DNA from 3 places in the Bradyrhizobium sp. 2TAF24 genome. Region 3 is predicted to be linked to each of the others. Evidence: predicted binding sites of a transcription regulator. Region 3 holds the regulator's gene; each other region holds the start of a gene.

Region 1 (10,118 bases), on a different contig from region 3:
CCCGCAAGGACTATGAAGGCGTGCTCGCCGCGCTCGCCGGCTCCGACCGCAAGGCGGCCCATGCGCTGGTCACCGACCTGATGTCGATCGCCGGCGCCACCCAGGTCGGCGGCCGCTCGGTCGCCGAGATCGCCGACCGCTTCCTCGAGCAGTCGACGCTGACCTCCGGCACGCTGCCCAAGGACATCCGCGTCCTGATCGAGCGCTTCCTCACCATCACCGGCGAGCCCGACGAAGCGCTGGCCGAGCTGCGCACCCTCGCCGCCGACGCCAAGCTCGACCTCAACGCGGCGATCGACCAGTTCGAGAGCCGCATCGGCTTCATGGCCGCGCGCGGCATTGAGCTGTCGCGCACCCGCTTCGCCACCTCGTTCGGCCGCGGCGTCGATTACTACACCGGCTTCGAGTTCGAGCTGCACCGCAGGGGCAACGGCGTCGAGCCGCTGGTCGCCGGCGGCCGCTACGACAACCTGATGAGCCGCCTCGGCGCATCGACGCCGATCCCGGCGGTCGGCTTTTCGATCTGGATGGAGGCGCTGACCCGGTTCGCCGCCGCCCCCGCAGGGAGCCCGCGATGACCGAGCCTTTCGTTCTCGCCGTGCCGTCCAAGGGCCGGCTGCAGGAAAACGCCGACGCGTTCTTCGCCCGCGCCGGCCTGACGCTCGCCAAGTCCGGCGGCGCGCGCGACTATCGCGGCACCATCAACGGCCTCGACAATGTCGAGATCGCCTACCTGTCGGCGAGCGAGATCGCCGCCAATCTCGCCCGCGGCGCGGTGCACCTCGGCATCACCGGCGAGGACCTGATCCGCGAGAACATCGTCGATGCCGACCGCCGTGTCGCGCTGATCGAGCCGCTCGGCTTCGGCTACGCCAATGTCGTGGTCGCAGTGCCGCAGGCCTGGATCGACGTCCGCACGATGGCGGACCTCGACGACGTCAGCACGGCATTTCGCGCCCGCCACAATCGCCGCATGCGGGTGGCGACCAAGTACATCAACCTGACGCGCAACTTCTTCGCCGGCCATGGCGTCGTCGACTACCGCATCGTCGAGAGCGCCGGCGCGACCGAAGGTGCGCCCGCCGTCGGCACCGCTGAGCTGATCGTCGACATCACCACCACCGGCGCGACGCTCGCCGCCAACGGCCTCAAGGTGCTCGACGATGGCGTGATGCTGCGCAGCCAGGCCAACCTCGTCGCCTCGCGCGACGCCGACTGGTCGCCGCAGGCGCGCGAAACCGCGCGGATCATTCTCGATCACATCGCCTCGCGCGCCCGTGCCAACGTCTTCAAGGAAGTGCGCACCCGCTTCAAGGGCTGCGACGCAGCGCTGCTGGACGAAGCCCGCACTCGGTTCGGCGTGGTGGCGCCGTTCGGCGGGCCGACCTCGTCGGGCATGCTGACGCTGCACTGCCCGCCGGCGCAGATCTATGCACTTGCCACCTTCCTGCGCGTGCACGGCGCCGACACGGTGTCGGTGGCTTCGCTCGAATACGTGCTCGACCGCGACAACCCGCTGTACACCAAGCTGGACGCATTCCTTGCGACGTGATCGCCCCTCGTGCGACGTGATCGCCACTTGCAGACCGTCCGGCAGTCACTACCATCATGGCGAGCGACGTCCGCACCTCCGCGGCGTCCCGGAAGATGATCGATGATGCTCGGCGCTGACGTTTCCAACCTGTCCGGCGACGCCCGCACGGCGGCGGCCCAAGGGCTGTCGATCGTGGTGCCGGTCTATAACGAGGCCGCCGGCCTCGAACGGCTGCACCAGCGGCTGATTGAGCTCGCGCGCTCGCTGAAGCAGCGCCACGGCCTTGCGATCGAGGTGGTCTATGTCGACGACGGCAGCGCCGACGACACGCTGAAGATCGCCCGCGCCCTGCCCGCCACCGCGCTCGATGTCCAGGTGGTGTCGTTGTCGCGCAATTTCGGCAAGGAGGCTGCGCTGATGGCCGGCCTCGACTACGCGCGGCGCGGCGCGACGCTGTTCATGGACGGCGACGGCCAGCACTCGCCGGACCTCGTGCACAAGCTCGTCACGCACTGGATCGAGGACGGCTACGACGTCGTGTATACGGCCAAAGCGCACCGCGACAACGAATCATTCCTGCGGCGGCTGTCGGTGCAGGGCTTCTACCTGCTGATCAACTGGGGCGCGCGGCAGAAGATTCCCGAGGATGCCGGCGACTTCCGCCTGCTGTCGCCGCGGGCGACGCAGGCCCTGCGCCAGCTGCCCGAGCGCAACCGCTTCTTCAAGGGCCTCGCGAGCTGGATCGGCTTCCGCCAGATCCGCGTCGACTACGAGCCCGAGGCGCGCGCCCATGGCCGCACCTCGTTCAACGCCGCGCGGCTGATCGGCCTGTCGATCGAAGGCCTGACCTCGTTCTCGGTGGCGCCGCTGCGGGTGGCGAGCCTGCTCGGCCTGCTGCTGGCGACCGCAGCGTTCCTGTTCGGGCTGTCGATCCTGTGGGAGACCGTGGTCAGCGGCAAGTCGGTGCCCGGCTATCCGTCGCTGGTGGTCGGCCTGATGACCCTTGGCGGCGTGCAACTGCTGATGATCGGCATCGTCGGCGAGTATATCGGCAAGATCCTGTCCGAGCTGAAGGCGCGTCCCGTCTACTTCATCGCCGAGCACACGGTGAAGCCGGCCGAGCCCGACAAGGCCGCCGCCGACACCCCGGTCGGAACCGCCGCCGGATGAGCGCGCCCGCCGAGCGCCGCATCTGGCTGTGCGCCGACGACTATGGCCTCAGTCCCGGCGTCAACCGCGCCATCCGTGAACTGATCGCGCAGCGCCGCCTCAATGCCACCTCGGTGATGGTGGTCGGCCCCGCGATCGGCCGCGACGAGGTCGAGGCACTCAGGCAGGTGACGGCCGACGGCGCCTGCGCCATCGGCCTGCACACCACGCTCACCGCGCCGTTCAATCCGCTGACCCTGCATTTCAGCCCGCTGCGGGGCGGCGCATTCCTGCCGCTCGGCGCAATGCTGCGCGCGAGCCTGTTGCGCCGGCTCGATCCCGACATCGTCGCGGGCGAGATCACGGCGCAGCTCGCCGCGTTCGCCGAGCTGTTCGGCCGCCCGCCGGATTATGTCGACGGTCATCAGCATGTCCAGATCTTCCCGCAGGTGCGCGACGCCTTTGTCAGGGCAGTGAAGGCCGCGGCACCCCGCGCCTGGGTACGCCAGTGCGGACGGGCGCTGCCGCTCGCCGAGCGCCTCGCCAATCCCAAGGCGCTGCTGCTCGACACCCTGAGTGCACGGTTTCGCAGCCTCTGCGCCCGCACCGGGCTCGGCTGCAATCCTGGATTTGCCGGTGCCTATGATTTCTCGCACCCGGTGGACTTCGGCACCGTGATGCCATCCTTCCTGCAGGGTCTGCCCGACGGCGGCCTTGTGATGTGCCATCCCGGCCATGTCGACGAGGTGCTGGTCAGCCTCGATCCGCTGACCGATCAGCGCGAGCGCGAATACGCGTTTCTCGCCAGCGACGCGTTCCCGCAGCTGCTGCAGGCGAATGTTATAACGCTGCAGGCGCCCGCCGCTTCCGCCACTTTGTCGCATACCAAAAATTAATCTGCGGAACTTCTTTTTGCGTCACAAACGGCACCTAGATTCCGGACGCCGACGCATCGACGCCGGAGGAGGACACCTATGACCCCGCAAGAACGCCAACTGATCGACGACCTGTTCAACCGGCTCGCCGGTCTGGAGAACACCCCGCGCGATCCCGAGGCGGAGAAGGCCATCATCGAGGGCCTGCGCCGCGCGCCGAACGCCGCCTACGCGCTGGTGCAGACCGTGCTGGTGCAGGACGAGGCGCTCAAGCGCGCCAGTGCCCATATCGAGGAACTGGAGAGCCGTGCAGCGCAGCCGGCGCCGGCCTCCGGCAGCTTCCTGGATTCGATGCGCGATGCGGTGTTCGGCCAGGGCGGCTCACGCGGCTCGGTTCCCAATGTGCGCCCGGCCGATCCGGCGCCGCGCCCGGTCTGGAATAGCGGCCAGGTCCTGAACAATGCGCCGACCGGCGGCTATGCCGACCCGCGGGCCGCGGCCGGGTATGCGCCGCCTGCGGGCTATGGCGCCGCGCCCGGCTATGGCGCGGCCCCTGCCGGCGGCGGTGGCAGCTCGTTCCTCGGCACCGCGGCGGCGGCCGCGGCCGGCGTGATCGGCGGCTCGCTGCTGATGAACAGCATGCGCGGCCTGATGGGCGGCGGCACTCACCAGTCGTTCGCCGACGCCGGGCCGTTCGGCGGCGGCTCCAGCCTCAATCCGTGGGGTGGCGGCGACCAGTCGGGCGGCAGCCTGGCACGCGATGCCGGCGTCGACGACATCGGCCGCAGTGGTGGAGATGCGCGGCAGGGCCTGTTCGACCAGGCTCCGAGCGAACGCGGCTCCGACGACCGCGGCTTCGGCGGCAGCGACAACTACGCGTCGAATGACGACAGCGACGACGACGGTTTCGATTCCGACGACGGCGGCGGCAGCGACTACGCCTGACCGCGCGCAGCTGACGCGTTGCCTTTGACGGCTCACACGACAACGGCCGCCCTCACGAGCGGCCGTTGTGTTCCTTCGCCGGAGCCGAACGCTTCGCTCCCAATCCAGCGCGTCAGATCACGATCACCCGGGCGCCGACATTGACGCGATTGTAGAGGTCGATGACGTCCTCGTTGCGCATGCGGATGCAGCCCGACGACACGTTGGTGCCGATGGTCCACGGCTCGTTCGAGCCATGGATGCGATAGAGCGACGACCCCAGATACATCGCGCGCGCGCCGAGCGGATTTTCGGGACCACCAGCCATATGGCGCGGCAGGTCGGGACGGCGCTTGAGCATCTCCGCGGGCGGTGTCCAGTCCGGCCACTCGCGCTTCGCCGAAATCGTCTTGGTGCCGGACCAGGTGAAGCCGGGCTTGCCGACGCCAATGCCATAGCGCAGTGCACGGCCGTCGGCTTGCACCAGATAAAGGAATTTGTTCGGCGTATCGATCACGATGGTGCCGGCTCGCTCCCGGCCGTCATACGACACCATCTGCTTTTCGTACTTCGGATCGAAGCCCTGCTGGGCGGGCACCACCGCCTGCTGGCGCGGCAGATAACCCTGCTGCTCCATCTCCTCCTCGGGCATCGGCGCCATCCGCCGACCGCGCGGCGTCAGCTCGTAGCGTGGCGCCGGCTCATAGGTCCCCGCGGGGTACCCGGGCGCGGGCCCCGCGCCACCACCGCCGAACAGGAACTGAATGAAGCCACCGCCCATGTCATTGGAGGCGACGCGCACCGGCGGCGCCGAACGGTTGTAGACGACATACGGCTCCGCGGCGCTCTGGGCGCACGCGGGAGACGCAGCGGCGCCGAGCGCGCAGGCGCCGGCGAAGACAACGGACACGGTTTTGAACATCGACGTACTCTGCACGTTTCGTCGGGACAGCGCGCACGGCACCGGCGCGTCATCGCCGATCCGTCACGCGGACGATTAGAGGTGCAAATCGCATCGGTTTGGTAAACGCCGGTGGCCGCAGGATTCACCACGCCGCGCGATCGCCGCCCGATCTTCCGACAGCGTTTATTTTCGATGAACGCGGCGGCACCATGGTTAACCGCTGGTGTGCAGCGGCGCAGCGGACCGCCCCACGCCCGCTCCGCTGTGAACCTGACGTTAAAACACCCTGCATTACAACAGCTGCATCAAAGGGCCTGGGGAGTGTCATGGCTGTTCGTAAACGTTTTCGCATCGAGGAAGTGCAGTACGGCAGCATGCCGGAGCCCGAGCCCGTTCAGGCCGGAGAGATCAGCCCGATGCACAATGAGATCATGAGCGAATTGCGGGCGATCCGCTCGCAGATGGCCGCGCCGCATCACAACAGCGACACGCCAGCCCCCGGGACGTCGGACGTCGCCGAAGCGCAGGCCCTGCTGCAGACCTACCGCGCGCAGATCGAGCAGTGCGAGAAGCTCAAGATCGAGCTCGACCTGATCCACGAAGCGATCAACCGCACCAAGCAGGAAATCGCCGTGCTGCACGGCAAGAGCTTCAACGGCGACGAGATGTCGAGGGTGACCGGCGAGCTCGGCGCGGTGGTCGGCGGCACCGAGGAAGCCACCCAGCAGATTCTCGAGGCGGCCGAAGCGATCGACCAGGCCGCCAGCGCGATGTCCAAGATCACCTCGCCGGATCAGCAGGTCCAGCTCAGCGAGGAGATCCAGGATCGCGTCGTCGCCATCTTCGAGGCCTGCAACTTCCAGGACCTCACTGGTCAGCGCATCAGCAAGGTGATGAACACGATGAAGTTCATCGAGCATCACATCAACGTCATGATGGAGATCTGGGGCGGCGTCGACGCCATCAAGGCCCACGCACCGGCGATCATCGACGACCGCGTCGGTGATGCCCGCCTGCTCAACGGTCCGAAGGGGATGGACGACGAAGGCCACGCCTCGCAGGACGACATCGACGCCATGTTCGGCTGATCCCCGCCGATCCGCTGCACACGAATTCGGGGCGGCCATCGGCCGCCCTTTTTTTCGGCCCGGATTCCTCCATCGCGAGGCGGCCATCCGCCAAACGTCAACGCCCCCGGGAGCCGATCCCGGGGGCGTCGTTTCTGTCGACCAGCTATCGCGGCGTTACGCGCGCGGCGCGCAACGGACGTAGATCATGGTGCCGTAGCGACCGTCGGCATCCTTGTCGAGGAAGCGGGTGATCAGCACACGGCCGTCGAACGAGACGATCTCGCGGTCCTTCTCGCCGCCGGCCGGTCCGGGCGGGCCGATATAGTTCTTGCCGCTACGGCTACCCTTGATGCGCAGCTCCTGCGGGGTGGCCTCGTCGGCGAGATGCATGATGACGCCGCCCGACGTGCCGGGATTGATGACGTAGGGCTGCTTGCACTGGCCGCGCGCATTGGCCTCGGTCCGCAGCCGATCGTCCGGCTTGTGATAGGCGCCGAAGCCCCAGCGGCCGACGAGCTCGTCCGGGCGGATGCTGCCGGGAATCTCCGGCTCGACGGCCGGCACCTCAGGCATCGGCGGCGCCTGCGGCCCGCCGAACCCGCCAAAACCCTGAAAGCTGTTGCAGGCACCGAGCGAGGCGAGCAATGCCGATGCGGCTGCAAGATGCGCGGCGCGGCGCGCAACACGTGAGATGTCCATCTGATCCCCTGAACGAAGAAAACCCAGTTACGCCTGCTCCGACGGCAAGCACAATGAAGCCATCGGACCGGCAGACGTCCCGCCACCGCCGCCGCGACATGGTGTCCAGATCATCTTATAATGACATCACCAAGGCCTTAAATCCCTTTCGCGCCGGTTTTTGCGCTGCCGCAGGCCGAATCGGCCCGCCGGAAAGGCCCTTTGCTTGACAGGATCGGCGCCAAGCCATATTTCCCGAACGCACTTTTAGCACTCCCGAGGGTTGATTGCTAAAGGATGTGTTCGGGCGCATCCGCGCCCCGAAATCTGGCGGGCCAGCCTGCCCATCCGCCGGCGCTCACCTCGTTCATCTCGCAGACCAGAGGAACTCCCCATGGCCAAAACGAAATTCCGCCCGCTGCATGACCGTGTGGTCGTCAAGCGCATCGACGCCGACGAGAAGACCAAGGGCGGCATCATCATCCCCGACACCGCCAAGGAAAAGCCCTCGCAGGGCGAAATCGTCGCCGTGGGCCCGGGCGGCCGCGACGAGACCGGCAAGCTGATCCCGATCGACCTCAAGGCCGGCGACAAGGTGCTGTTCGGCAAGTGGTCGGGCACCGAGGTGAAGATCGATGGCGAGGATCTCCTGATCATGAAGGAGTCCGACATCATGGGCGTGCTCGGCTGAGCACCTGATCCCCTCGCCCGGCGCGCGCGGCCTGACACCGCCGCGACGGGCGCGGACCGTCTTCCCGTCAATCACCCATTGGCCCGCCCGGTGCGCCTCGGACGTCGAAGTCCGGCACAGGGTCGGGAACCACACCAGGAGTAAGGTTACATGGCAGCCAAGGACGTCAAATTCTCCGGCGATGCGCGCGAGCGGATGCTGCGCGGCGTCGACACCCTCGCCAACGCGGTCAAGGTGACGCTCGGCCCGAAGGGCCGCAACGTCGTGATCGACAAGAGCTTCGGCGCTCCGCGCATCACCAAGGACGGCGTCACCGTCGCCAAGGAGATCGAGCTCGAGGACAAGTTCGAGAACATGGGCGCGCAGATGGTGCGCGAGGTCGCCTCGAAGACCAACGACACCGCCGGTGACGGCACCACCACCGCGACCGTGCTGGCCCAGGCCATCGTGCGCGAGGGCGCCAAGGCGGTTGCCGCCGGCATGAACCCGATGGACCTCAAGCGCGGCATCGACATCGCGGTCGCCGCCGTGGTCAAGGACATCGAGAAGCGCGCCAAGCCGGTCGCCGCCTCGTCCGAGGTTGCCCAGGTCGGCACCATCTCGGCCAACGGCGACGCCACCATCGGCAAGATGATCGCCCAGGCGATGCAGAAGGTCGGCAACGAGGGTGTCATCACCGTCGAGGAAGCGAAGTCCCTGGACACCGAGGTCGACATCGTCGAGGGCATGAAGTTCGACCGCGGCTATCTCTCGCCGTACTTCGTGACCAACCCGGAGAAGATGACCGCCGAGCTCGAGGACGTCTACGTCCTGCTGCACGAGAAGAAGCTGTCGGGCCTGCAGGCCATGCTGCCGGTGCTCGAGGCCGTGGTGCAGTCGGGCCGTCCGCTGCTGATCATCGCCGAGGACGTCGAGGGCGAGGCGCTGGCGACGCTGGTCGTCAACCGTCTGCGCGGCGGCCTCAAAGTCGCCGCCGTCAAGGCGCCGGGCTTCGGTGATCGCCGCAAGGCGATGCTGGAAGACATCGCGGTGCTGACCGGCGGCCAGCTGATCTCCGACGACCTCGGCATGAAGCTCGAGAACGTCAACCTGCAGATGCTGGGCCGTGCCAAGAAGGTGGTGATCGACAAGGAGAACACCACCATCGTCAACGGCGCCGGCAAGAAGCCGGCGATCGAGGCCCGCGTCAACCAGATCAAGGTCCAGATCGAGGAAACCACCTCGGACTACGACCGTGAGAAGCTGCAGGAGCGCCTGGCCAAGCTCGCGGGCGGCGTCGCGGTGATCCGCGTCGGCGGCGCGACCGAGATCGAGGTCAAGGAGAAGAAGGACCGCGTCGAGGACGCCCTCAACGCGACCCGCGCGGCCGTGCAGGAAGGCATCGTTCCGGGCGGCGGCACCGCGCTGCTGCGCGCCAAGAAGGCTGTCGGCCGGATCTCCAACGACAACTCCGACGTCCAGGCCGGCATCAACATCGTGTTGAAGGCGCTGGAAGCTCCGATCCGCCAGATCGCCGAGAACGCCGGTGTCGAAGGCTCGATCGTTGTCGGCAAGATCCTCGAGAACAAGACCGAGACCTTCGGTTTCGACGCTCAGAACGAGGAATATGTCGATCTCGTCGCCAAGGGCATCATCGACCCGGCCAAGGTCGTGCGCACTGCGCTGCAGGACGCCGCTTCGGTCGCCGGCCTGCTGGTGACCACCGAGGCCATGGTCGCCGAGCTGCCGAAGGATGCGGCACCGGCGATGCCGGCCGGCGGAGGAATGGGCGGCATGGGCGGCATGGGCTTCTGAGCCCGGCGCTTTTCGCCCCGCTTCGAACGATTGCAAGGCCGCCTTCGGGCGGCCTTGTTTTTTTCACGTTCATGACGATCACTGCGTCGGTGACACAGGACCTTCCGATCGGCGGCAGCAGCGTGCGAAAAGAAATTCCTCGCCTATTGCGTGCGGTTTTGAGAATGTCCGGCACCACGTTCCGCTGAATCTTCCTCGAGGCCCGATATGCGCGCGACCGGTTTTCCCCTGTTCCTCGTTCTCGCCACTGCCGTCAGCACGGCCCCGGCGCTAGCCCAGGCGAAAAAAGAGGCGAAGGTGCCGCCCGCCGGCAACGAGGTGCGCTATTTCACCTCGATCGGCGGCATCATGGACGACCAGGCCGACACCATCCTGAAGGAGATCCGCAGCAGCGGCAAAGTCACGAGCGCGGTGCTCGACGTCTGCTTTCCCGCGATCGGCAACGCCGACCGCAAGGACCGCTTCGTGGCGACCCTCACGGTGGACGGCGCCAAGCTGA
Region 2 (10,118 bases), on a different contig from region 3:
GCCCTATCTCCAGATCGGCGAGCACAAATACGGCAAGCCGGTGCTCGACCGAGCCATCGCCTATGACGTCGACCTCTATGACGCGCTCAAGGTCGGCCTCGTCTCGATGGATTCGACCATGCGCTCCAACCTCGGCGTCGGCATGCCCATCGACATCCTGGTGGTCCGGCCCGACGCCTGCGACGCCGAGCTGAACTACCGCATCGAGATCGGCGAGCCGTATTTCCACGACCTGCGGGCCCGCTGGTCGGCGGCGCTGCGCGCCGCGCACCAGAACATCCCCCGCCCGCCCTATGGCGGCGCGGCAACGACCACTCCAACCAAGACAGGATGAGGAAATGACCAGGATCGCACTCGTGACCGGCGCCGGCTCCGGCGTCGGACGTGCCACCTCGCTCGCGCTGATGAAGGCGGGCTTCACCGTGGTGCTGACCGGCCGGCGCGCCGACAAGCTGGAGGAGACCGCCAAGCTCGGCGCGAGCTTCGGCAAGAGCCTGCCCGTGCCCGCCGACATGGCCGATCCGGCCTCGATCGCCGCGCTGTTCGCCAGGATCACCGACAGCTTCGGCCGGCTCGACCTGGTGTTCAACAATGCCGGCATCGGCGCGCCCGCCGTGCCGTTCGAGGATGTCAGCGTCGAACAGTGGAAGGCGGTGGTCGACACCAACCTCACCGCGCCGTTCCTGTGCACCCAGCACGCCTTCCGCATCATGAAGGATCAGACCCCGCGCGGCGGCCGCATCATCAACAACGGCTCGATCTCGGCACATGCACCGCGGCCGTTCTCGGCTGCGTACACGTCGACCAAGCACGCCATCACCGGCCTCACCAAGTCGACCGCGCTCGACGGCCGCGCCTATGACATCGCTTGCGGCCAGATCGACATCGGTAACGCCGCCACCGACATGACCACCCGCATGGTCGACGGCGTGCTGCAGCCCGACGGCCGCAAGATTCCCGAGCCGCGCATGGACGTCGAGGCGGTCGCCAACGCGGTGGTCTACATGGCGAGCCTGCCGCTCGACGCCAACGTGCTGTTCATGACGGTGATGGCGACCAAGATGCCGTTCGTCGGCCGTGGGTAACCCTCGCGCGGCGGGCGCGGAGGCCTTTCCAAAGCGCCCGTCTGCTGCTCTCATGGCCCGATGGGTGGGCTGGCGGTTGTAGCGCCCCGCGATTCCGCGGGGCGACGCCGGCGCAGGTGGCGGGCCGGCGCGCGATGCCTCAGCTGCAATCCGCATTCGGGATCGTGGTGCTGCTCCTCCTCGCCTTCGCGCTCGGAGAGAACCGCCGCGCCGTCAACTGGACGCAGGCCGCCGGTGCCCTTGCCCTCACCTGCGTCACCGCGCTGGCGCTGCTCAAGCTGCCGGTTCTCGCGGCGGCGTTCTCCACCATCAATGATGCCGTCGGCGCCATCGCCGCGGCGGCCCGCGCCGGCAGCGCCTTCGTGTTCGGCTATGTCGGCGGCGGCCCGCCGCCGTTCGACGTCAAGACGCCCGGCGCCGACTTCATCCTTGCCTTCCAGGCCCTTCCCGTCGTGCTGGTCACCAGCGTGCTGACCACGCTGCTGTTCTACTGGCGCGTGCTGCCGCCGGTGGTGCGTGGCATGGCGTGGGCCCTGGAGCGCACGCTGGGCATCGGCGGCGCGGTCGGCCTGTCGACCGCCGCCAACATCTTCCTCGGCATGGTCGAGGCGCCGCTGTTCATCCGCCCTTATCTTGCGCGGTTGACCCGCAGCGAGCTGTTCCTGGTGATGACCGGCGGCATGGCCGGCATCGCCGGCACCGTGCTCGTGCTGTACGCCACCTTGCTCGCACCGCTGATCCCGGACGCCGCGGCGCACTTCGTCATCGCCTCGGTGCTCGGCGCCCCCGCCGCGGTGCTGGTGAGCCTCGTCATGGTGCCCGAGACCGAGCCGCGGCGCACCGGCGGCGCGCTCGACGATCCCGGCGCGATCGCCGCCAACACCATGGACGCGATCGTCAAGGGCACGGCCGCCGGATTGGAGCTGCTGCTCAACATCATCGCCATGCTGCTGGTGCTGGTGGCGCTGGTGCATCTCGCCAATGCCATGCTCGGCCTGCTGCCGCAGGTCGCCGGCAGCCCGATGTCACTGCAGCGCATGCTCGGCGCCGTGATGGCGCCGGTGTGCTGGCTGATGGGCCTGCCATGGGACCAGGCGCTGACCGGCGGCCGGCTGATGGGGATCAAGACCATCCTCAACGAGCTCGTCGCCTATGTCGAGTTCGCCAAGCTGCCCGACGGCGCGCTCGATCCGCGCGCGCGGCTGATCATGCTCTACGCGCTGTGCGGCTTCGCCAATTTCGGCAGCCTCGGCATCATGGTCGGCGGCCTCGACATCATGGCGCCGGAGCGGCGAGCCGACATTCATGCGCTGGGCTTGCGGTCCGTGGTGGCCGGCACCATCACCACCTGCCTGATCGGCGCCATCGTCGGTGTGATGACCTGACGCCTCACGGCTTCGGCGGCGGCAACGGACACCATGGCATCGGCAGCTGCTTCTCGTAGATCTGGTTCCACTCGCAGATGTAGGCTGGCCCGCTCTGCTTGGTCATCATCTTGACCGGCTCGGGCTGGCTGCCGACCATGTGGACGAGCGACAGCACGAGGCCGATCGCGTAGGCGCCGCGCATCTGCGCGACCTGCGGCAGCGCGTCGAGCAGCAGCGCCCCGGCGATGATGATGAACGGGTCGGACAGCAGAAAGTATTCGGCCTTGAGATAGCGCACCGCGCTCAGCGTATCGATGCCGGTGGCGACCAGCAGCATCAGCGTGGCCTGCAACGCGACCTGGCGCCGGCCGACGACCCACGCATAGACGATGCCGGGCACGATCAGCCAGATCAGGAAAATCGCCGGGCGCGCCGAGGTGTAGAGGAAGAAGCTGTAGCGGCGCAGCACCGCGACGAAGCTGTCCTGCAGCAGCGCGAGGTCATGGCCGGCCTCGCTGACCCCGCCCGGCGCCAGGCCGGCGAAGCCCAGCATCTTTTCCAGCGGATTGACCACCGCCACCGCGTTGCCGGCATTGAACTGCAGGTCGAGCGCCAGCAGGCCAGCGGCGGCGCCGGCGACGATCGCAGCCATCGCCGCGGCCGTCTCCGCCGCCGAAACCCGGTAGAGCTTTGCGAACACCGCCATCGCAAGCCAGGTGGTGAGCAGCAGCGCGCCCTGGTAGACGCCAAACCGGCCGAACAGCAGCGGATGCAGCTCGGCGGCGGCGCGATTGTCCGGATCGATCCCCGCGGCGACGATCGGCCAGGCCAGCCCGCACAGTAGCGCGGCGCAAGCGAGCGTCGCCAGCACCACGGGCCACGCCCGCGACGGCGCGCGCCAGAACGCGACGCTCGCGCCCTGCGGCGTACCGAAGGTCAGCGCCAGCATCGGGAATGCGGCGATCATGACGATGGCATGGACCTTGTTTTCGAGCGCCAGCATGCACAGCGCCGCGGCCGCGGCGAGCAGCAGTGGCCGCCACTGGCTGGCGCGGCGCGCGGCGATGATGAGCACGAGCAGCGCGAAGGTGGCGAGCGATCCGGCGATCAGCTCGCTGCGCAGGATCCGCGCATGCACCGCCATGCCGCCGGAGAACGCGAATGCCAGCGTCGCCAGCAGCGCCACCCGCCAGTCGCGCACCGCGCGGCGCATCAGGGCCGCGAACAGCAGGATCATGGCGGAGGCTGTCAGCAGCGCGACCACGCGGCCGGCGCGCACCGCCTGCGTCATCGCGGCGTCAAAGGCCGCGCCATGGCTCGCCGACGGGATCGCCGACAGCCTGTCGGCGTCGAGCATGCCCAACGCATGCAGCAGGCGGAAGAAATACTCGACCGAGAGGATGGTGAAGAACGACGGATGATCGAAATACTCCTGCGGCTTGCCGTCGTTCAGCACCAGAGCGTTGTAGACGATCATGAAGTCCATGTCGGCGTTGCGCCAGTAGATGGCGAAATAGCCGAACAGGACGAACGACAGCACGACGCCTGCGATGATGGCGGCGAGCCCGCCGCGCCAGCCCAGGAACGTCAGGCGGTCGAGTGTCGCGCGGGACGGGCGCGCCGATGCCGGCGCGGCACTGAGGGAGGCGGTGACGGCTTGATCCATGCAGCAGGTCTATCCGGGGTCAGGTCGCCAGTTCAATCGTGTCGAACTCCGCGGGCAGGATGATCTCCAGCAATTCACAGGTGTCGGAATAGTCCAGGATCATGTGCTGGATCCGCGGCGGCTGGATCCAGCAGCTGCCCTCGCGCATGGTGATGTCGCCCTGCCCCGCGAACGAGGCCCGGACCCAGCCCTTGAGCACGTACACCATCTGAAACTCGACGTCATGATAGTGCAGCTTCGACACCTCGGTCGGATCGCACGGGCCGATGAGACGGATCACATGGGCCTGGGCGAGACCGCCCGTCGCCTGCGCGATGCCGAGGTCGCGGTACTGCGCGTAGGCCCGCAGCCCGGTGGCAAAGTCCTCGTCCCGGTGATGGCTGACCACGAAGCGCTGGGGCGGCCGGCGCGCCGGGCGCGACGCACTCCGCGCCGGTTTGCGGACGGCCTTGCGCGTATCGGCGCGTCCGGCCGTCTTGGCGGCGCGCTTCGGCGCCGACGGCCGCGCGGCGGCCTTGCGCGTGGAGGATTTACGAACCGCGGTCTTGGCCCGCGCGGCCTTGGTCCCGGTTTTGGCCTTTGCCGCCCCCGCCCGTGCGGTTCGGGCCGATTTTGCTCGTGCGGCTTTTGCGCGTGTCGTTTTGTCTCGTGCCATGGCGCGCCCTCCCCTAAGCGTGCCGGCGAGCTTAGCGAGCGCGGCAGGCGGCCACAACGTGGCCGCGCGGCCTGTTCAGTGCAGGCGGAAGATCCCGTCGACGACCTTGATCTCGGCCGGCTTGATCAGGCGCGAATGCGCCACCGTTACCGAGAACAACGCCCCTTCGATCTTCTGCTGCCAGAACGCCAAAAAGCCCTTCAGCGCGGGAAAGTCGGGACACAGGTCGTAGTCCTGCCAGACATAGGTCTGCAGCAGCCAGCGATGGTCGGGCCGGCGGTACAGGATCTCGGCCGTGGTCAGACCATAACCGGCGAGCTGCTTGGCGAAATCCCCTGCGGCGGTTCCCTTCAAGGTCACGTTCGACGTCATGCCAGTCTCCCCATGCACGGGCGCATTCACGCGCATCGCAAAATGTTTGGCATTCACGTCGCTAATCTCAAGCTCAAATAACGAATAAAGTGTTGATTATCAAAGCATTAGCAGCAACGTTGCAATAGTGCTGACAATTGCGCCGCGTTTTGTGTTAACGACGATGTCAGACCCTTGGCAGTCCATTGATCAGAGTGCCAAATTTTTCCCCAAATACCCTTGATCATGGCATGAGCGCCGACTATCTCGGAGCCAGCCTCGATAGCACTCACCTGTCGAGACTGCCAAAATAAGCAAAATTCAAGTTTTGTCATAGGTTTAGGAGAAACGCGATGAAATTCCGTCCGCTTCACGATCGTGTTGTGGTCAAGCGTATCGACGCCGACACCAAGACGGCCGGCGGCATCATCATTCCGGATACCGCGAAGGAGAAGCCGTCTCAGGGCGAGATCGTCGCCGTGGGTCCGGGCGGCCGCGACGAGGCCGGCAAGCTGATCCCCCTCGACCTCAAGGTCGGCGATGTCGTGCTGTTCGGCAAGTGGTCGGGCACCGAGGTGAAGATCGACGGCACCGACCTGCTGATCATGAAGGAAAGCGACATCCTCGGCGTGCTGGAAGGCCAGGGCGCCGGCAAGAAGGCCGCGTAAGCGCCTCTCGTCCATTCATCCTCTAAGGAAGCGAAACAATGGCAGCTAAAGAAGTCAAATTCTCCGCCGAAGCCCGCGAAAAGATGCTGCGTGGCGTCGACATCCTCGCCAATGCGGTGAAGGTCACGCTCGGCCCGAAGGGCCGCAACGTCGTGCTCGACAAGTCGTTCGGCGCGCCGCGCATCACCAAGGACGGCGTCACCGTCGCCAAGGAGATCGAGCTCGAGGACAAGTTCGAGAACATGGGCGCCCAGATGGTGCGCGAAGTCGCCTCGAAGTCGGCCGACCTCGCCGGTGACGGCACCACCACCGCCACCGTGCTCGCCCAGGCGATCGTCCGTGAGGGCGCGAAGTCGGTTGCCGCCGGCATGAACCCGATGGATCTGAAGCGCGGCATCGACCTCGCGGTCGAGGCTGTCGTCGCCGATCTCGTCAAGAACTCCAAGAAGGTCACCTCGAACGACGAGATCGCCCAGGTCGGCACCATCTCGGCCAACGGCGATGCCGAAATCGGCAAGTTCCTCGCCGACGCCATGAAGAAGGTCGGCAACGAGGGTGTCATCACCGTCGAGGAAGCGAAGTCGCTGGAGACCGAGCTCGACGTCGTCGAAGGCATGCAGTTCGACCGCGGCTACATCTCGCCCTACTTCGTCACCAACGCCGACAAGATGCGCGTCGAGTTCGACGACGCCTACGTCCTGATCAACGAGAAGAAGCTGTCCTCGCTGAACGAGCTGCTGCCGCTGCTCGAGGCCGTGGTGCAGACCGGCAAGCCGCTGGTCATCGTCGCCGAGGATGTCGAGGGTGAGGCGCTGGCGACGCTGGTCGTCAACCGTCTGCGCGGCGGCCTCAAGGTCGCGGCCGTCAAGGCTCCGGGCTTCGGCGATCGCCGCAAGGCCATGCTGCAGGACATCGCCATCCTGACCGGCGGCACCGCGATCTCGGAAGACCTCGGCATCAAGCTCGAGAACGTCACGCTGCAGATGCTCGGCCGCGCCAAGAAGGTGATGATCGACAAGGAAAACACCACGATCGTCAACGGCGCCGGCAAGAAGGCCGACATCGACGCCCGCGTCGCCCAGATCAAGGCGCAGATCGAGGAGACCACCTCGGACTACGACCGTGAGAAGCTGCAGGAGCGTCTCGCCAAGCTCGCAGGCGGCGTCGCGGTGATCCGCGTCGGCGGCGCGACCGAGGTCGAGGTCAAGGAGAAGAAGGACCGCGTTGACGACGCGATGCACGCGACCCGCGCGGCTGTCGAGGAAGGCATCCTGCCGGGCGGCGGCGTCGCCCTGCTGCGCGCCTCCGAGCAGCTCAAGCGCATCCGCACCCAGAACGACGACCAGAAGACCGGCGTCGAGATCGTGCGCAAGGCGCTGTCGGCTCCGGCCCGCCAGATCGCCACGAACGCTGGCGAGGACGGTTCGGTGATCGTCGGCAAGGTGCTCGAGAAGGAGCAGTACTCGTACGGCTTCGACTCGCAGACCGGCGAGTACGTCAACATGGTCAGCAAGGGCATCATCGACCCGACCAAGGTCGTGCGTGCGGCGATCCAGAACGCGGCGTCGGTCGCGGGCCTGCTGATCACCACCGAGGCGATGGTCGCCGAGCTGCCGAAGAAGGCGTCGGCTGGCCCCGCGATGCCTCCGGGCGGCGGCATGGGCGGCATGGACTTCTAAGTCCAGCTCCCCTTCGAAATGCGGAAAGCCCGGCAGCGATGCCGGGCTTTTTGCTGTTCCGGATGCCCGCGGCACATGACGTTCAGCGCCGCTCGCCGCCATCGTCGCGGCGGCCGCCATGGCGGTCGCCGGACGCGCCCTGCGTTCGCGTCAGAAAATAGCCGCCGAGCCCGCGCCGCAGCAGCGGACTGATCCGGATCAGGTCCGCAAGCGCGATGACGGATGTCGCGAGCAGCGCCAGCACCACCGCGATCAGCCCCAGCGTCATGGTGACCTCTCCACGCCTCGTGATCCGCGCCAGCATAGACCAATGCGCCGCAGCCGTGTGTTCACACCTGATCAAGCTTACGAGGCGCGCGCTGGCGGACTGAAGCCGCCGGTTCGTGCCGACACGCCTTGCGCAGACGCCGCGCCGCCGCGCGCATCGATTCATTTAACACGTTAATTTACGGGGCAAACGCGATGCGCCAACGAGTTGGACACATCGAGACATTGTTGTTCCCGACGCCCAGCAAACGAGCAGGCGCGTCCGTTTTGACAGTTGCCCAACGCGCGGCGAATCGGCTTAGATTCATTTCAAGTCAATAATGCCAGGGGGAATGCCATGATATCTGCACATAGCAGACCTCGAATTATTGTGACTGATGACGAGCACACCGGACAGCCGACGAGCGCCGCTGTCGAGAACCTGAGTGCCGCGGTCGACGAGCTCAAGCGGTTCGCCGAGCTGGTCAGCCAGCTTGCCTTGCAGCCGTGCGAAGCACCCGAGCTGAAGGAGCTTCGCCTCGAAGCCCTCAGCGACCTCTGCCTCGCCGCACGCCAGCTCGCCGACGACGACGACACCTTCCGCGCGTTGTTCGACATGGCGCTGCTGCACGCCAGCAATCGCCTCTATCAGCACCGGCCCGCACCGGCGGCGAACGACGTGATCACGGTGCCGTCCAGGGCGCGCGGCGACATCGGCGCCAACGTCTGACGGCCCGCCGGCGCCGAGGCCTACTGCAGCTCCGGCGGCGGCGAACGATCCAGGACGGCTGTCCTCGCGCCCTCGAGCAGATCGATTTCGTAGGTCTCGATCGTCAGCGGTCCGCGCTTGCGCGGCAGGTCTGCCACTTTTGTGAAATGCGCATAGGCCGCCCTGAGCGCCGCCTGGCCGTCGGCGCGGATCTCGTCGACGTACAGCAGCTTGCCGGCCAGCAGCGCGGGATCCGGCTCCGGGGCGTTGACCCAGCGGATGCGCTGCGCCGGCTGCACCACGCAGCTGCCCTTCGGCAGATAGAACATCAGCCACGACACCGTGCCATAGTCGGGCGCCAGCACGCAGGCCGCGCCGGTGCGCTGGCGCACCGTATCGATCTCGGCGGCGAGCTGCGGCCAGCCGACGCCGATGCTGCGCACCGAGGCGTCGCGGCGATAGCCCGTCAGCAGGCCGGTGTTGGCCTGCAGGATCAGCGCCAGCAGCAGCACCACGCCGCCCGGTGCGGCCCAGCGGCGGCACAACGCCACCGTGCGCTGCGCGCCGCCGCGCCACAGCGGGCTGTGGGCGGCTGCGGCCGCCGCGATGGCGAACGGCGGATACACCGGCCCGAGCCAGTTGGCCTCGACGCGGCTGTGCAGCGAGTGCCAGATGAAATACAGCGCGATCGGCCAGAACAGCGCGTTGACCAGCACGCGGGCCGGCGCCGCGCCGCCGTCGCGGCGGGCCAGCACGTACAGCCCCATGACGCCGAGAATGAACACCGCCGGGGTCGCGAACACGAACTGGGTCGGGATCATCTCGCCGACGAACCGCAGCGTCAGGCCGTCGACGCGCGCGCGGCCGAGCTGCTTGATGAACGACACCCAGTGGTGCTGCTGGTTCCACAGGATCACCGGCGCGAACACCGCGAACGCCACGACGCCGCCGAGATACGGCCATGGCGACCACAGCCAGCGCCGCAGCTTGGGCACCGCGAGCAGCCAGACCAGGATGCTGAGGCCGTAGAGCAGCGCGGTGTACTTCGACAACAGCGCGGCGCCGACCGCGAGCCCGACCGCGAGCCACCACGCCCCCTGCCCGGTCTCCAGCACCTTGGCGAGCGCCAGCAGCACGAAGGCCGCCGCCACCATCAGCGGCGCATCCGGCGTCACGATCAGCGTGCCGACCGCGACCATCAGCGTGACGTTGAGCAGAATGGTGGAGCTCGCGGCGACGCGGTGGCTGCCGGACAGGATCCGCGTCGCATGATAGACCGCATAGCTCATCGGCAGGCCCAGCAGCACGGCAACGAGCCGCACACCGAGCTGGGTATCGCCGGCGATCAGCGTGCCGAGGCGGATGACGAGCGCGACCATCGGCGGATGGTCGTAGTAGCCGCCGGCAAGATTCTTCGACCAGGTCCAGTAATAGGCTTCGTCGAAAGTCAGCGGCGTGACCGCGGCGGCGACAAGGCGCACCAGCACCAGCGCCACGACCGTCAGTGCCACGCCCTGGACGTCGCGGGCGCCGAGGCGGATCATCGCCGGCGCCACACCAGCAGGCTCGACAGCGCGTAGTTCCACACCGCGCCCATCAGCGCGCCGGCGGCGCCCGCCAGCCACCAGATCGGCCGCTGGTTGTAGATCGAGAAGGCGACGCCGACATTGGCCAGCAGCCCGACGCCGCAGA
Region 3 (10,118 bases):
CATTGGCCTCGGCGTCCTTGACCATCTTCTCGATGTCGCCCTCGGACAGACCGCCGGACGCCTGGATCCGGATCTGCTGTTCCTTGTTGGTCGCCTTGTCCTTGGCCGACACGTTGACGATGCCGTTGGCGTCGATGTCGAAGGTGACCTCGATCTGCGGCATGCCGCGCGGCGCCGGCGGGATGCCCATCAGATCGAACTGACCCAGCATCTTGTTGTCGGCGGCCATCTCGCGTTCACCCTGGAACACGCGGATGGTCACGGCATTCTGGTTGTCTTCCGCGGTCGAGAACACCTGGCTCTTCTTGGTCGGGATCGTGGTGTTGCGCTCGATGATGCGGGTGAACACGCCACCCAGCGTCTCGATGCCCAGCGACAGCGGGGTGACGTCGAGCAGCAGCACGTCCTTGACGTCGCCCTGCAGCACGCCGGCCTGGATCGCAGCGCCGATGGCGACCACTTCATCCGGGTTGACGCCCTTGTGCGGCTCCTTGCCGAAGAACTGCTTCACGACTTCCTGGATCTTCGGCATGCGGGTCATGCCGCCGACCAGCACCACTTCGCTGATCTCGCCGGCGGACAGGCCGGCATCCTTCAGCGCCTTGCGGCACGGCTCGATGGTCTTCTCGACGAGGTCGGCGACCAGCGCTTCGAACTTGGCGCGGGTCAGCTTCATGGTGAGATGCTTCGGGCCGGTCTGGTCCGCCGTGATGAACGGCAGGTTGATTTCGGTCTGCGTCGTCGAGGACAGCTCGATCTTGGCCTTCTCAGCAGCTTCCTTGAGGCGCTGCAGGGCGAGCTTGTCGTTGCGCAGGTTGATGCCCTGCTCCTTCTGGAACTCGTCGGCGAGGTAGCCCACGAGGCGCATGTCGAAGTCTTCGCCGCCGAGGAAGGTGTCGCCGTTGGTAGACTTCACCTCGAACACGCCGTCACCGATCTCGAGCACCGACACGTCGAAGGTGCCGCCGCCGAGGTCATACACCGCGATGGTGCCCTGCTTGGCCTTGTCGAGGCCGTAAGCCAGCGCAGCCGCGGTCGGCTCGTTGATGATGCGCAGCACTTCCAGGCCGGCGATCTTGCCGGCGTCCTTGGTCGCCTGGCGCTGGGCGTCGTTGAAATAGGCGGGAACGGTGATGACGGCCTGGTCGACCTTGGCGCCGAGATGGGCTTCCGCGGTCTCCTTCATCTTCTGCAGGATGAAGGCGGAGACCTGCGAGGGCGAATAAGTCTTGCCGTCGGCCTCGACCCAGGCGTCGCCGTTGCCGGCCTTGACGATCTTGTAGGGAACGAGACCCTTGTCCTTCTCGACCATCGGGTCGTCGTAGCGGCGGCCGATGAGGCGCTTGACCGCGAAGAAGGTCCGCTCGGGATTGGTCACTGCCTGGCGCTTCGCCGGCTGGCCGACCAGACGCTCACCATCATCGGTGAAGGCGACGATGGACGGCGTCGTCCGCATGCCTTCCGAGTTCTCGATGACTTTCGGGTTTTTGCCATCCATCACGGCGACGCACGAGTTCGTGGTGCCGAGGTCGATACCAATGACCTTTCCCATGGTCCTTCAATCCTTCTCTTGCGGCAGGTTGGCTGGGCCCTGACGGCGCCCCGAACCGAACCCCCTCATTGATCAATTCTCCGCGACATGCGGCGCTCCGCCTCATATAGGAGGGGGGGTACGGGCCGCAAGGACCGACGCGCCGCAGCTTGAGAAAAGTCAATCAATTTCGGCCCAGCGCAAATCCCGGCACGGCGTGGAACAACTGCCCGAACAAGACCTGAACGCGCCGCCCCGACCCCGCCGGCCGAGACACTCGGTCGCGTCGCCGGACGGCGCCGGCCCCGTCGGAATTAACGTTTCGGTATGCCGCCGGATTGCTAAGCTGACCGGATCGATTCCGCGCACCTAGCAGCGCCGGGCCGAACGAGGGCACAATGGCCGAGGCTGGCTGGCAACGGGCCCAGGCACCATCGAACGGCCGTATTGCAATCCCAAGAGACCCCCATGAGACACCTTCGGCTGTTCGCCTTTGTTCTCGCCTCGCTCGCCGCGCTGTCGCCGGCTCTCGCCGCCGATCCGACCTTTCCGAAGGGCGTCCGTGTCGGCCTTGTGCCGATCGAAGGACTTGCGCCGGCGACGGGTTTTCCCGGCTTCGAGGCCACCGACCAGCGTGTCAAGGTGGTGGTGACGGAACTGCCGAAGGAGGCGTTCGACTCGGTCGAAGCAGCCTTCAAGGCCAGCCCGCCCACGGGCAACCGGCCAAAGCTCGAGCCGTTCGAGCTGGAAAGCGGCAACAAGGCCTACATCACCCGGGAAACCGCGGTCGATGAGGGGTCCAATGTCCGCCGCTTCTCGCTGATCATCGCCGGCCCGGCGTTTTCCGGCTATGTGGCGGCGCAGGTGCCCGACAAGGCGACGGCGGCCTACTCCGACGACGCGGTCCGCAAGATGCTGTCGAGCGTCGCGCTGCGCCGGAACGTGCCGCCGGAGGAGCAGCTCGACCGCCTGCCGTTCAAGCTGACCGACCTCGGCGGCTTCAAGACCATGCGCACCATTCCCGCCGGCACCACGGTGCTGCTGACCGACGCCGAGGACGAGGATGGCGTCGACGCCGCCACCTACATGCTGATCGGCCTGATGGGCAGCGGTCCGGCGACGCCGGACGATCGTGGCCGCTTCGCCCAGCAGATCATCTCGGCGCTGCCCGGCCTGCGCGACGCCCGCATCACCTCGTCCGAGCCGCTGCGGATCGAAGGCTCGCCCGGCTACGAGACCCGGCTCGAGGCGGTGACCGGCAAGGACAACACCCCGGTGACGGTCATCCAGTGGCTGCGCTTCGGAAGCGGCAGCACCACGCTGCGGATCGTGGCGAGCGCCAAGCGCGACGCCTGGCCTGCGGCATTCCCGCGCTTCCGCGCCGTGCGCGACGGGATCGCGGCCCGCTGAACCCGCCGGCCCTGCGCCTCCGCGCCGGCGGCCCATGCCGTTGTCCGCGCCGTGGCATGGCCATGTTTTGCACTTGAGATTCGCCAGCCCACTGATGGATGATCCCGTGGTCATTTCACGGGTGGAGGCTTGCGATGGTCGACAGACGGCAACTTCTCGGGGGACTCGGTGGCGCCGCGGTGGCGGGCATGGCGGCAAGGGCTTTTGCGGCGGACAAGATCAAGATCGACGACGCGTCTGTCCTGATCGTCGTCGACGTGCAGAACTGCTTCCTGCCCGGCGGCAGCCTCGCGGTGAAGGACGGCGACCAGGTGATCCCGGTGATCAACCGCCTCGCCAAAACTTTCAGGAACGTGGTGATGACCCAGGACTGGCACACCGCCGACCACATCTCGTTCGCCTCGACCCACGCCGGCAAGAAGCCGTTCGACGTCATCGATCTCGACTATGGCAAGCAGGTGCTGTGGCCGGATCACTGCGTGCAGGGCAGCGACGGCGCGGCGCTGTCGAAGGAGCTGTCGATCCCGCAGGCGCAGCTCGTGATCCGCAAGGGCTTTCACAAGGACGTCGACAGCTACTCCGCGTTCATGGAGGCGGACGGCAAGACCAGCACCGGGCTTGCCAGCTATCTCAAGGCGCGCAAGCTCAAGCGCGTGTTCGTCACCGGCCTCGCCACAGACTTCTGCGTGGCGTGGACCGCGCTCGACGCCCGCAAGGCCGGCTTCGAGACTTATATCATCGAAGACGCCTGCCGCGGCATCGACACCAAAGGCTCGCTGGCGAAGGCCTGGCACGACACCAGCAAGGCCGGCGTCAAGCGTATCCAGTCGGCGGACATCACAGTGTAGGCGGCAAGGCCCGAGGTCGGCCACGCCCGGGCTGTCGCCCTGCGATCGATCAGGCCCGATCGCAAGGCGCGCATCGGCTGTTACGCCGCAGCCGCGCGCGCGAACGCCATCGGCAGACCGCGCGCCGGCGGCCTGCCGGTATTCCGCTCTCGGTCGCGCCAGCGCCAGCGCGAACGCAGGCCGACGGTGTGGCTGTTCTTAACCTGTTGTTAACGAAAACAGCACTCAATGATCGTGTTTCTATAGATTGCTGAAACACGGCAATCCCTTTTTTTCCTATCGATGCGTGTTTCAGCCCTGCCGAGGACTGCACCGTGAGCACAGTTGCTGCTGCGCCTTCGTCCGCGAGCGACGCACTCCTCTCGTTGCTCCGTTCTAACGTCCCGACCAGCCCCGACGCGCCATCCACCGGCACGGCCGCACGATCGGCCGCTTCCGGCAGTGCTCCAGCCACGATGGTCGAGCTGTCCGATCAGGCCAAGGCTCTGCTCGCCCGCAACAAGATCGATCAGGTCGTCGCACAGCGACTGCAGGCGCTGATCCAGACCCTGAAGGGCAAGGGCGGCGACACCATCAAGCCCGGCGCCAACACCGGCCAGGACGTGTTCGAGCGGCTGACGGCAGGCAACACGACCGCGACATTCGACCAGTTGGACGACTACTTGAAGTCGCTGTTCGCGGCAAACAAGAACGCCGACGGCACATACAACAGCTTCTCCAAAACCCTGCACGACGTCATCACCACTCCTTCCACGCCCGCGGAGATCGAGAACTGGTACAAGACCCAGGGCCAGTCCTACATCGAGGGCGCACAGCAGCTGCAGGACAAGAACTATCTGGCGTTCGCGGAGGCCATTCAGAACCGCGCCGTGACAATCCAGAGCGCCAGCGATATTCCAGACCTGAATTTCCACAACAGCTGGATTCTTCAGGGCGGCGAGGGCGGCGGCTCGATCAACGGGACGTCGTCCTACAACCACGACGCGGCGATCTTCAAGGACCCGACTACCAACTACATCGTCGACGGCAACGGCACCGTCATTTCCTGGAAGAAGCCGCCGCAGACGGCAGCGGCCTGAACGCGCGGCGCGCGATCGCAACGGACACGCGCGCCGGCTGCGCGCCATCCGCTGCGCCCCTCCAAAACAAAAAGCGCCGCAGAAACTGCGGCGCTTGTCGACTTCGGAGGGGGTTTTGCGGCCGCTCAGGCCGACACGTCGGTGGTCGGCGCGGCCTTCGGACCGCCCTTGGCGACACCGACCAGCGCCGGGCGCAGCACGCGCTCGCCGATGGTGTAGCCGGCCTGCACAACCTGCATCACGGTGCCGGCGGGCACCGACGAATCCGGCACCTCGTACATCGCCTGCTGGAAGTTGGGGTCGAACTTCTGACCCATGGGATCCAGCTTCTTGACGCCGTTCTTCTCCAGCGTCGCGTGCAGCGAGCGCTCGGTCAGCTCGACGCCCTCGATCAGCGCCTTGAGGCCCGGGTCGGCCGCTTCACGCGCCGACGCCGGCACCGCGTCGAGCGCGCGCTGCAGATTGTCGGCGATGTCGAGCACGTCGCGGGCAAAATTGGCGATGCCATAGGTGCGCGCGTCGGTGACTTCCTTGGCGGTGCGCCGGCGCAGATTCTCCATCTCCGCCAGGGTGCGCAGCACGCGGTCCTTGGCCTCGGCGACCTCGGCCGCCAGCGCCTCCACCGACCCCGCCTCCGGCTCGTCCGGCATGACATAGGGCTTCGGCGACGCCGGCTGCGGCGACGTGTTGTCCTGGGTCAGGTCATCAGAATTCTTCTGGCCGTTGGCTTCGGTCATTACTCCGCCTTCTCACGAAAATGCGATCCAGCCGCATATCAGGGCTCTCGCGCCGAAAATCAAGTTCCGGAACAGCAGGAACCGGTATTCGGTCACTCCAGGGGCCGGTTCCAGGGGATCTCGGACGACACCACCCGCGCCTGACGGCGCGGCGGCTCACTTGCCGAGCATCTGGCTGACGACGCGGGCGGCATAATCGACCATCGGAATCACCCGGGCATAGTTGAGCCGCGTCGGCCCGATCACGCCAAGCACGCCGACAATGTGGCCGGCGCCGTCCTGATAGGGCGCGACGATGGTCGAGGACCCCGACAGCGAAAACAGCTTGTTCTCCGAGCCGATGAAGATGCGCACGCCGTCGGCGTGCTCGGCGCGTCCCAGCAGGTCGATCACGCCACGCTTGCTTTCGAGATCATCGAACAGATTCCGCACCCGTTCGAGGTCCTCCATCGCATGCAGGTCGTCCAGCAGATTGGCATGACCGCGCACGATCAGCCGGCGCTCCTCGCTGCCGCCGCCCGACCAGCTGGCGATGCCGGCGGCGACGATCTTCTGCGTCAGCGCATCGAGCTCGCTGCGGCTCTGCGCCAGCGCGGTTTCGAGCTCGGCGCGCGTTTCCGCCAGCGTCTTGCCGCGAATATGAGCGTTGAGGAAATTCGACGCTTCCGTCAGCGCCGATGCCGGCACCCCCGGAGGCAACGCCAGCACGCGGTTCTCGACCTGGCCGTCCTCGGCCACCAGCACCACCAGCGCCTGCGTCGGCTCCAGCCGCACGAACTCGATATGCTTGAGACGGACGTTGGACTTCGCCGTCAGCACCACGGCCGCGGTCCGTGTCAGGCCGGACAGCCGTGTCAGCGCTTCCTCCAGCGCCGCCTCCACCGACTGGGCCTTGTTGACGGTAGCGAGCTGGGCTTCGATCGACTGCCGCTCCGGCTCGCTCGGCTCACCCACCTGCATCAAGGCGTCGACAAAGAAGCGCAGACCAAGTTCCGTCGGCAGCCGTCCGGCCGAGGTGTGCGGCGCATAGATCAGCCCGAGCGTCTCGAGGTCGGACATCACGTTGCGCACCGACGCCGGGGACAGCGGCAGGGTGATCAGGCGGGAGATGTTGCGCGAGCCCACCGGTTCGCCGGTCGCCAGATAGCTTTCGACGATCTGGCGGAAAATGTCGCGCGAGCGCTCGTTGAGCTGGGCGAGCCCCTCTCTCGGGGTAATCAAATGACCGATCGGATCGTGGGGTACCACGTCGAACTCCCTTGCGGCCCCTCATTTGTCCATATTTGGCGGCATTTTCAAGAGTTTGGATGACTTCCGGGAGGCTCCACCGGCGCGGCCCTTGCCGCGTCGGGCCGGCGCCCCTAAAAGCAGCCTCAGTTTGAAGCATCCCGGTTTTCTGGAGGACCTGCCATGCGGCCGAGCCGTCGCGCGCCCGATGAACTGCGCCCCGTGTCGCTGGAGCGCGGCGTCGTCAAATATGCCGAGGGATCGTGCATGGTGAAATTCGGCGACACCCATGTGCTGGTGACCGCCACGCTGGAGGAGCGCCTGCCGCCGTGGCTGAAGGGCCAGGGCCGCGGCTGGGTCACCGCCGAATACGGCATGCTGCCGCGCGCGACACTGGAGCGCACCCGCCGCGAGGCCTCCGCCGGCAAGCAGGGCGGGCGCACCGTGGAGATTCAGCGCCTGATCGGCCGCTCGCTGCGGGCGATCGTCGACCTCGAGGCGCTCGGCGAGCGCCAGATCACCGTCGACTGCGACGTGATCCAGGCCGACGGCGGCACCCGCACCGCGTCCATCACCGGCGCCTGGGTGGCGCTGGCGGACTGCCTGAACTGGATGAAGGCCCGCAACATGATCCGCGGCGAGGTGCTGCGTGGCAACGTCGCCGCGGTATCTTGCGGCATCTACAACGGCACGCCGGTGCTCGACCTCGACTACGCCGAGGATTCCGAGGCCGACACCGACGCCAACTTCGTCATGACCGGCGACGGCCGCATCGTCGAGGTGCAGGGCACCGCCGAGAAGACCCCGTTCACCCAGGACGAGTTCCTGAACCTGCTGGCGCTGGCGCAGAAGGGCGTCGGCCGGCTGGTCGACCTGCAGAAGATGGCGGTGCTCTGACAGCCCGCCGGCCCTGTTCCACGCGGATAACGGGTCGTTTTGACCGTCCGGCGCGGCCCCTGCCGCCCGGAACATGATAGGATTCGCTGATGCACCGCCGAATCACCGGACGCCTTGTGATCGCGACCCATAACCCGGGCAAGCTCGCCGAGATGCGCGAGCTGCTGGCGCCCCATGGGATCGACGCGGTGTCTGCCGGCGAGCTCAACCTCGCCGAGCCGGAGGAAACCGGCGACAGCTTTCGCACCAACGCCGCGCTGAAGGCCAGCGCCGCGGCGCATGCCGCGGGCCTGCCCGCCTTCGCCGACGATTCCGGCCTCGTGGTCGATGCGCTGGACGGTGCCCCCGGCATCTACTCGGCGCGTTGGGCGGGCGAAGCCAAGGATTTCGCCGCCGCCATGGCGCGCATCGAGCGCCTGCTGCAGGAGCGCGGCGCCACCACGCCGGACAAGCGCACCGCGCGGTTCGTCTCGGCGCTGTGCGTCGCCTGGCCGGACGGCCATCTCGAAGAGGTCGAGGCCACCGTCGACGGCACGCTGGTGTGGCCGCCGCGCGGAACCGCCGGCTTCGGCTACGACCCCGCGTTCCTGCCCGACGGCCACACCCGAACCTTCGGCGAGATGACCAGCGTCGAGAAGCACGGCCTGCCGCCGCTCGGTTTGGGGTTGTCGCACCGCGCCCGCGCCTTCGTGAAGCTGCAGGCGCGCTGCCTTAAGGAGCCGCACCTTGGCTGACGCGACACCCGCCTTCGGCGTCTATGTCCACTGGCCGTTCTGCCTGTCGAAGTGTCCGTACTGCGACTTCAACAGCCATGTCCGCCATGCGCCGGTCGACGAGGCGCGCTATGTCCAGGCCTTCACCCGCGAGATCGAGACCACCGCGGCGCGCACCGGACGCCGCACGGTATCGTCGATCTTCCTCGGCGGCGGCACGCCGTCGCTGATGCAGCCGCAGACCGTCGGCGGCATTCTCGACGCCATCGCCAAATACTGGACGGTTAAGCCCGACGTCGAGGTGACGCTCGAGGCCAATCCGACCAGCGTGGAAGCGACGCGCTTCCGCGGCTATCGCGCCGCCGGCGTCAACCGCGTGTCGCTCGGCGTGCAGGCGCTCGACGACGCCTCGCTGAAGGCGCTGGGCCGCCTGCACACCGCGCGTGAGGCGCTCGATGCGGTGGCGATCGCGCGCAGCGCCTTCGACCGCTACTCGTTCGACCTGATCTATGCGCGCCCCGACCAGACGCCGCAGATGTGGACGCAGGAATTGACCCAGGCGATCGGCGAAGCCGCCGAGCACCTGTCGCTGTATCAACTGACCATCGAGCCGGACACGCCGTTCTTCGGCCTGCACGCCGCCGGCAAGCTCAAGACGCCGGACGAGGCGGTGGCCCGCGCGCTGTACGACGTGACGCAGGAGGTCTGCGCACGCCACGGCCTGCCGGCCTACGAGATCTCCAACCACGCGCGCATCGGCGCCGAATGCCGGCACAACCTCGTATACTGGCGCGGCGACGAATATGCCGGCATCGGCCCTGGTGCCCATGGCCGCCTCGACATCGACGGCGTGCGCCATGCGATCGCCACCGAGAAGCGCCCCGAGACCTGGCTGATGCGGGTCGAGGCCAGCGGCCACGGCGTGACCACCGACGAGACGCTCAACAGTGAAGAGCGCGCCGATGAATTCCTGCTGATGGGGCTGCGCCTCGCGGAAGGCATCGATCCGCAGCGCTATGCCCGCCTTGCCGGCCGGCCGCTCGATCCGGCGCGGATCGCGCTGCTGCGGGAAGAAGGCGCGATCACCGTCGACGCGAGTGGACGCCTGCGCGTGACCCAGTCGGGCTTCCCGCTGCTCGACGCCGTCGTCGCCGATCTCGCGGCGTAACCGGCCCTACGTCGCAAAACTCTTCGGCGATCCGGCGACCGCCTGGCCGCCGCCCGATGCCACGCGCATCACCGCGAGGCCGCGCTCGTTGCTGCCGTCGCTGCGGAAGCGGAACAGGCCGTCGATGCCGGCAAAGCCCGATGAGTTCAGCAGCACGTCCTGCGAGAAGCGCTGGTTGCCCTGGGTGCGCGCCAGCGCCGCCACCAGCGCCACCGCATCATAGGCCAGCGTCGCGGTGCGCACCGGATCCTGGCCGTACTTGCTGCGGTAGCGGCCGGCGAAGGCGCGGAAGCCCGCCGGATCGGGCGCGGCATAGAGCCCGCCCTGCAGCGCCGCGCTGTTGAACACCCGCGGATTGTCCCACAAGCCGGTGCCGAGCAGTTGCACGCGCTTGAGATTGGCGCCGGCGACGGTCAATGCGTCGGCCGCCGCGACCAGCGAATCGCCGTCATCGGCCAGGAACAGTGCGTCCGCCGTGCCCAGCGCCTGCGCCACATTGCGCGCGGCC

What was found. The regulator HrcA, encoded in region 3, represses chaperone genes, less so after heat shock. The targets are predictions, from matches to a motif close to GTTAGCACTCNCNNNNNGNGAGTGCTAAC.
Region 1: a site for HrcA is predicted at 7,401-7,429, ahead of AB4Z37_RS06970 (co-chaperone GroES). Genes of this name have one in related genera too.
Region 2: a site for HrcA is predicted at 5,406-5,434, ahead of AB4Z37_RS21055 (co-chaperone GroES). Genes of this name have one in related genera too.

The regions. Positions count from the first base shown of each region.
Region 1 covers NZ_JBFRFW010000003.1:224,157-234,274, forward strand. Annotated here, with positions in the region: gene AB4Z37_RS06930 (ATP phosphoribosyltransferase regulatory subunit) at 1-578, shown strand, start outside; gene hisG (ATP phosphoribosyltransferase) at 575-1,552, shown strand; gene AB4Z37_RS06940 (glycosyltransferase family 2 protein) at 1,655-2,704, shown strand; gene AB4Z37_RS06945 (ChbG/HpnK family deacetylase) at 2,701-3,579, shown strand; gene AB4Z37_RS06950 (DUF2076 domain-containing protein) at 3,658-4,503, shown strand; gene AB4Z37_RS06955 (L,D-transpeptidase) at 4,616-5,404, opposite strand; gene AB4Z37_RS06960 (protein phosphatase CheZ) at 5,713-6,474, shown strand; gene AB4Z37_RS06965 (hypothetical protein) at 6,631-7,155, opposite strand; gene AB4Z37_RS06970 (co-chaperone GroES) at 7,529-7,825, shown strand; gene groL (chaperonin GroEL) at 7,976-9,619, shown strand; gene AB4Z37_RS06980 (hypothetical protein) at 9,827-10,118, shown strand, end outside.
Region 2 covers NZ_JBFRFW010000013.1:221,199-231,316, reverse strand. Annotated here, with positions in the region: gene AB4Z37_RS21085 (peptidase) at 1-334, shown strand, start outside; gene AB4Z37_RS21080 (SDR family oxidoreductase) at 339-1,085, shown strand; gene AB4Z37_RS21075 (NupC/NupG family nucleoside CNT transporter) at 1,220-2,470, shown strand; gene AB4Z37_RS21070 (hypothetical protein) at 2,475-4,118, opposite strand; gene AB4Z37_RS21065 (cupin domain-containing protein) at 4,138-4,773, opposite strand; gene AB4Z37_RS21060 (usg protein) at 4,849-5,145, opposite strand; gene AB4Z37_RS21055 (co-chaperone GroES) at 5,478-5,792, shown strand; gene groL (chaperonin GroEL) at 5,831-7,471, shown strand; gene AB4Z37_RS21045 (hypothetical protein) at 7,554-7,739, opposite strand; gene AB4Z37_RS21040 (hypothetical protein) at 8,109-8,447, shown strand; gene AB4Z37_RS21035 (glycosyltransferase family 39 protein) at 8,468-9,970, opposite strand; gene AB4Z37_RS21030 (glycosyltransferase) at 9,967-10,118, opposite strand, start outside.
Region 3 covers NZ_JBFRFW010000007.1:120,455-130,572, reverse strand. Annotated here, with positions in the region: gene dnaK (molecular chaperone DnaK) at 1-1,552, opposite strand, end outside; gene AB4Z37_RS13135 (hypothetical protein) at 2,000-2,941, shown strand; gene pncA (bifunctional nicotinamidase/pyrazinamidase) at 3,076-3,789, shown strand; gene AB4Z37_RS13125 (hypothetical protein) at 4,245-4,868, shown strand; gene grpE (nucleotide exchange factor GrpE) at 4,994-5,605, opposite strand; gene hrcA (heat-inducible transcriptional repressor HrcA) at 5,762-6,853, opposite strand; gene rph (ribonuclease PH) at 7,016-7,729, shown strand; gene rdgB (RdgB/HAM1 family non-canonical purine NTP pyrophosphatase) at 7,819-8,463, shown strand; gene hemW (radical SAM family heme chaperone HemW) at 8,456-9,610, shown strand; gene AB4Z37_RS13095 (penicillin-binding protein activator) at 9,617-10,118, opposite strand, start outside.